One region of the Lysinibacillus telephonicus genome, then DNA from elsewhere that is predicted to be linked to it. Evidence: riboswitches for the same ligand, from Rfam matches in the RefSeq annotation. Region 1 holds a riboswitch; each other region holds the start of a gene.

The links. Region 1 has a riboswitch for S-adenosylmethionine ahead of MKY04_RS16495 (methionine ABC transporter ATP-binding protein). Riboswitches for the same ligand answer to the same signal wherever they lie in the genome.
Region 2: another riboswitch for S-adenosylmethionine. It lies ahead of MKY04_RS19500 (bifunctional homocysteine S-methyltransferase/methylenetetrahydrofolate reductase); the one in region 1 lies ahead of MKY04_RS16495 (methionine ABC transporter ATP-binding protein).
Region 3: another riboswitch for S-adenosylmethionine. It lies ahead of metK (methionine adenosyltransferase); the one in region 1 lies ahead of MKY04_RS16495 (methionine ABC transporter ATP-binding protein).

Annotation. Positions count from the first base shown of each region.
Region 1 is NZ_CP155468.1:3,397,878-3,400,152, reverse strand. It holds gene MKY04_RS16505 (toprim domain-containing protein) at 113-469, shown strand; gene MKY04_RS16500 (thioredoxin family protein) at 551-871, shown strand; SAM riboswitch class I at 916-1,021, shown strand; gene MKY04_RS16495 (methionine ABC transporter ATP-binding protein) at 1,191-2,216, shown strand; gene MKY04_RS16490 (methionine ABC transporter permease) at 2,209-2,275, shown strand, end outside.
Region 2 is NZ_CP155468.1:4,040,211-4,042,485, reverse strand. It holds gene hemG (protoporphyrinogen oxidase) at 1-690, shown strand, start outside; SAM riboswitch class I at 767-866, shown strand; gene MKY04_RS19500 (bifunctional homocysteine S-methyltransferase/methylenetetrahydrofolate reductase) at 1,133-2,275, shown strand, end outside.
Region 3 is NZ_CP155468.1:3,249,818-3,252,092, reverse strand. It holds gene pckA (phosphoenolpyruvate carboxykinase (ATP)) at 1-857, opposite strand, end outside; SAM riboswitch class I at 1,056-1,168, shown strand; gene metK (methionine adenosyltransferase) at 1,415-2,275, shown strand, end outside.

The DNA.
Region 1 (2,275 bases):
AAAAAAGCATAATCGGCTAGATCTATGATATTACGTTTTAGAGTAGCGCAGCTAAGGGTGTTTATGCTCTTCATTTTTAGCTTATATTACTTACAAACCGTGGGGTGAGCAAATGACTGTTGAAAAGTGTATAATTGTTGAGGGTCGATCGGATAAGTTGAACATTGCACCAATCTTTGCTGAAGACGTAAAAATCATTTGTACAAATGGTACTATAAGTGAAGATGCATTGCTAGATTTGCTTGAGCCTTTTGAAGAATGTAAACTTTATACTTTATTTGATGCAGATAATTCGGGAGAGAAGTTGAGAAAGCTAACGAAAAGAATTTATTCAGAGGCTATCCATCTTTGTATTCCTAGAACATATATTGAGGTTGCCAATGCACCGAAGAAAGTGTTGGCTCATCTGTTAAGTGAAGCTAAATTTTCTGTTCATAAACAATATTTATCCTCATCCAGTGAGGCGTAAAACCTTAATCTTGCATAGAAGCCTGAGGAGAGTTATAAATTCTAGTACTTGATTAAATTAATGATAGTAGGACTGATAACAATGGAAGAGTGGACAAAACAACATTGGGAGCAAACGATAAAGCAAAATAATTTAGCAGCGTTCTATTTATATACGCCAATGTGTGGTACTTGTGCCGTAGCATCTAAGATGATGGAAGTAATCGAAAAGTTATTGCCTGAAGTTCCAATTGGAAAAGCTAATATCAATTTTATAGAAGAACTTGCATTTGACTATCAAATCGAAAGTGTTCCATGCTTACTCATTAGTAATAATGGAGAAATTGTTGAAAAAGTGTATGCTTTCCAATCCGTACCATACCTATATGAAAAGTTGAAAAAAATGTTGACTATATCAAACTAACATGATAAAGTTACATTCGTAATATTTAAAATTTAATATCGTAACTCTTATAAAGAGCGGTGGAGGGAAGTGCCCTATGAAACCCGGCAACCATCACAATATGTGAAAAGGTGCCAAGTCACGCGAAGTGGATACTTTGAAAGATAAGAGAACGGTTAGCGTATAAACATAACAATGTACGATGCCCCTTCTACTTATCTGTGTAGAAGGGGTTTTATTTTAAATTAAATTAAGTATATATGCTAGAAAAGTATAGAGAATATTATAATGCTTTGTCGCGGTACAAATACGTAACAGCGTATCTTAAAGGAGTACAAATATGATCGAATTAAAGGATATAACAAAAGTATATAAAACGAAGAATGGCGAGCTGACTGCTGTTCAAGATGTCAATTTGACGATTAATAAAGGTGAAATTTTTGGAATTATCGGTTACAGCGGTGCCGGAAAAAGTACATTAATTCGATTGTTAAATGGTCTTGAAAAGCCAACAAGTGGAACAGTTAATGTAAATGGTCAACAAATTTCATCTATATCAGGGAGTAAATTGCGCCTTGCTCGCCAAAAGATAAGTATGATTTTCCAACATTTTAATTTGTTATGGTCTCGTACAGTTGCAGAGAATATTGCATTTCCATTAGAAATTGCAGGTGTAGCGAAAAGCGAACGAGCAAAGAAAGTAAAAGAGCTGATTGATTTAGTTGGATTATCTGGCAGAGAAAACGCATATCCATCACAATTATCAGGTGGACAAAAGCAGCGTGTCGGCATTGCTAGAGCTCTTGCAAACAATCCAGAAGTATTACTTTGTGACGAAGCGACGAGTGCATTAGATCCAGAAACAACGGATTCAATACTAGAGCTTTTACTTGATATTAATAAGCGTTTAGGCCTTTCAATTGTTCTTATTACACATGAAATGCATGTAATTCAAAAAATTTGCCATCGTGTTGCAGTGATGGAAGCTGGACGAATTGTGGAAACAGGCGAGGTACTCCGAGTATTCCAAAATCCGCAAGCTGAAATAACAAAAAATTTCGTAATGCAGGTTTCGGGAACAAAAGAGACTAAAGTATCAATCGAACAGGTTTTAGCAAACTATCCAACAGGGAAAATTGTAAAATTAACGTTTATTGGCAACAAAACAGAACAGCCAATTATTTCACAGCTAATTAAGCAATTTGATGTAGAAGTAAATATTGTTCACGGGAATATTTCGCAAACAGCAAATGGACCATATGGAACATTAATTGTTCAAATTGATGGAGAAAACTCAAATGTTGTACAAGCATTAAATCTCCTTAAATCAAATGAAATTCAAACGGAGGTGATTGAACATGCTTAGTACATTATTTCCAAATGTAAGTTGGGAGGATATGTGGCAAGCTACATATGACACCCTTT
Region 2 (2,275 bases), 640 kb from region 1:
TTAATGCCAGAAGTAAAGTTTTATAAAAATACTGCAACAATTAGTGTTGAAAAGCATAATAACGGTTATGAAGTGTCATTTGATAATCGACCTTCCGTTTTGGCTGATGCTGTTGTATTAGCTGTACCGAACCAAGTTGTTCGATCTGTACTGAACGATAAAGAATTAGATAACCAATTATCAAAATTTACAAATGCCTCTGCAATTACTATGTATTTAGGGTTTGATGTACCTGACTCAATATTGCCAGCTGATGGAACTGGTTTTATTGTTTCACACAATAGTGATTTAGTATGCAATGCATCAACATGGACAAGTCGTAAATGGAAACATACATCAGTGAATGGCAATTTACTTATCCGCTTGTTCTATAAAAATAATAATCCAAAGTATGAAGAACTTGCTGCTATGTCAGAAGAGGAGCTTACAAAAGTAGCTCTAAATGATGTGAAAAGAAGCTTGAATATCGAAGAAGAACCTGTTGTTGTTAATGTTGAGAAGTGGATTGATTCAATGCCTAAATATGATTTGGCGCATAATGAAGCTTTGCAGGTTGTTCAGAATGAACTTGAAGATAAATATCCTAATCTTTTCATCGCTGGCTGCTCTTACTTTGGCGTAGGAATAGGTGCATGTATTGAAAATGGAAAAAATACTGCAGAGAAAATTTCTAACATATTATTGCAATGATTCACAAAAATCTGATTATAGTATTGACGAAAGAGCTATTTCAAGATATGATTCAACTTAATATAATAAAAAACAACTCTTATCAAGAGAAGCAGAGGGACTGGCCCGATGAAGCTTCAGCAACCAACAAAATGTAAGGTGCTAAATCCAGCTGGCAAAGAGCCGAGAGATAAGAAGGAAATCTAATTAGCATGCTAAGCCTTCTTTTCGAAAAAAGAAGGCTTTTTATTTTTTGAAGTTTAACGGATGAAGGAATTCTCTAAGTTGAAGTCTACTCCTCCGTAAACGCAAAGGCTCTTTCATATAAGAGGAGTAAACGGCGGTATAAGGGTCAAGCAAAAGCATAATATTACGTTTAAGATGCATAGCTTTAGGAGTTTATGCTTTTCTCGTAAAGAGACAGAATTTTTTAAAAGTAACCGATGGGGGATGAGTGAAAGAAATGAGATTATTGGAAGCTTTAAAATCAAAAGTTTTAACTGCAGATGGTGCAATGGGAACACTATTATATTCGTATGGACTAGATAATTGTCATGAAGAAATGAATCTCGTAAAGCCTGACGTAATTGAAAAGATTCATAGAGAATATATTGCAGCTGGAGCAGATGTCATCCAAACGAATACATATGGTGCGAATGCGATTAAGCTTGCACGCTATGGACTTGAATCGAAAGTTGTAGAAATAAATGCAGCCGCAATTGCAATAGCAAAAAATGCTGTTTCAAATGGAAACCAATTTATTGTTGGTTCAATCGGGGGCATTCGAGGAGTTCGAAAGAGTGATTCTACTTTAGAAGAAATATTAGCATCGGTTCGAGTTCAAGCAGAAGTATTAATTAATGGCGGTTTAGACGGTCTATTATTAGAAACGTATTATGATTTTGAAGAATTATCAGAAACTATAAAAATGCTGCGTATTATAACTGATATACCGATTATCGCTCAGGTTTCGATGCATGAACCTGGTGTTTTACAAAATGGGCTCCGATTGAATGCTGCATTAAATGAACTAGAGAGTATTGGGGCGGATGTAGTTGGTGTGAACTGCAGGCTAGGACCGTATCATACAATACAAGCATTTGAATGTGTAGAGCTTCCCGAAAACGCGTATTTATCAGCATATCCCAATGCATCGTTATTAGATATAGAAGATGGTCGTGTCATTTATGAGTCAGAGGTCGATTATTTTGCGCGTGCATCTGTTCAATTACGAAATCAAGGTGTTCGTTTAATAGGCGGATGCTGTGGTACGACGCCAAAACATATTGAATCTGTAAAGAAGAAACTGGAAAAACTAAAGCCTGTTGAATCGAAAGAGACTAAACTGCAACAAGAGATCTTTATACAGGATCCAGAACCGCGTAAGCTTGAGCCACTTCATGAAAAAGCGAAGCGGGAGCGTTCAATTATTGTGGAGCTTGATACTCCAAGGCATTTAGAAATTGACCCCTTTGTAGAGGGGGCAAAGGCGCTTTACGATGAAGGTGCGGATATTATTATGATGGCAGATAATTCACTTGCTTCCCCTCGCATCAGCAATATTGCCATGGGATCAATTTTAAAATTGCAGCATGGTATTCGTACA
Region 3 (2,275 bases), 150 kb from region 1:
TAAATTTCTGGTTCTTTTTCAGCTGAAAGGTTAATTGTTTTTGCGTAGCAGCCACCTTCAATATTGAATACGCCATTATCTGACCATCCATGCTCGTCATCACCGATTAATTTTCGGTTGCTATCAGCAGATAAAGTTGTTTTACCAGTACCAGAAAGACCGAAGAATAATGCAACATCTCCAGCTTCACCTACGTTTGCAGAGCAATGCATAGGGAAAATTCCGTTTTCTGGCAGTAAATAGTTCATAATACCGAAGATAGATTTTTTCATTTCACCAGCATATTCAGTTCCACCGATTAAAATGATTTTCTTTTCTAATGATACAATAATGAATGTTTCAGAATCTGTTCCATCGATTGCTGGATCAGCTTTAAAGTTTGGTGCTGATACAATTGTGAATTCTGCAACATGAGAAGCTAATTCTTCTTCAGTTGGACGGATGAATAATTGGTGACAGAAAAGATTGTGCCAAGCGTACTCATTTACAACTTGAATAGCAAGCTGTGAGTCTTTATCTGCGCCAGCAAAGCCTTTAAATACGTAAAGTTCGTCTTTTTCTTTTAGATAGTTTATAACTTTTACATAAAGGTTATCAAACACTTCAGCAGAAATCGCGCGGTTTACATTACCCCAGTCGATTTTGTCTTTTGTGCTCTCTTCAGTTACAATATATTTATCTTTAGGAGAACGTCCTGTATATTTACCTGTTTCAGCGACGATAGCACCATCAACAGTTAAAATAGCTTCTCCGCGGGAAGTAGATTTTTCCACTAATTGTGGCACTGAAAGTTGAACTTTTATGTTGCCACCGTTTAATAATTCCTTCAGTTCGTTTGCAATTTCTACTGAATTCATCGATTAAATACCATCCTTTTTTAAGTATTCCCACTCTCATGGAGGTTTGTTTATATGTCAAAAATAGTATAACACATTGATTTAAATAATCTATACTAATGAATAAATTATTTTTTAATTTTTAAACATTTTAAGAATTAGAGAAAAAAGATTTGACAACAGCCCTTACATTACGTAACATGTTGAGATGAACGGATACTCTTATCCCGAGCTGGTGGAGGGTCAAGGCCCTATGAAGCCCGGCAACCTGCATTATTTATAATGCGATGGTGCCAACCTGATGCAAGGGACATACCCTTGAACGATAAGAGTGAAAGGTAATGAAACGACAATTCCTTTTACTCATGCAAATAAACGTGAGTGAGGAATTTTTTTTTTCAATATAGAACACAATGAAAATTGATAGGAATTCTACCTATTTTTATGTGCCTTTCTAAATCCTCGTGTTAAAAAGCAGCAACGGCTTGGAGTCCTATTGATAAGCGGACTTAACATGGGTAATGAGTACCGTATCAAAATCGAGAACTGTCTCGCTAAGATAATTAGGAGGAAACCAAATGACAAACCGTCGACTGTTTACATCAGAAAGTGTAACAGAAGGGCATCCGGATAAAATTTGTGATCAAATTTCCGATGCAATCTTAGATGCAATTTTAACAGAAGATCCAAATGCACGTGTAGCATGCGAAACAACAGTTACAACTGGGTTGGTGCTTGTTGCAGGTGAGATAACAACTTCTACATACGTTGATATTCAAAGCGTTGTTAGAAATACTGTAGCAGACATCGGCTATACTCGTGGGAAGTATGGCTTTGATGCTGAAAATTTAGCTGTTCTTACGGCAATTGGGGAACAATCCCCTGATATAGCTCTTGGAGTTGACCAAGCATTAGAAGCACGTGAAGGATCAATGTCAGATGAGGACATTGAAGCAATAGGTGCAGGAGATCAAGGATTAATGTTTGGGTATGCTTGTAACGAAACTCCTGAATTAATGCCTTTACCAATTAGCCTTGCTCATAAATTATCAAAAAGATTAACTGAAGTTCGTAAATCTAAAGAAATTGCATATTTACGACCAGATGGTAAAACGCAAGTAACAGTTGAATATGATGAAGACAACCATCCAAAACGTATTGATACAATTGTTATTTCCACACAACACGATGAAGATGTATCATTAGAACAAATTCAAGAAGATTTAAAAGAAAAAGTTATTCGTGAAGTTGTTCCAGCTGAGTTAATTGATGAAAAAACAAAATTTTTCATTAATCCAACAGGCCGTTTTGTAATCGGAGGACCTAAAGGAGATGCTGGTCTTACAGGACGAAAAATTATTGTAGATACTTATGGTGGTTATGCACGCCATGGCGGTGGAGCATTCTCAGGAAAAGATCCAACGAAAGTGGACCGTTCT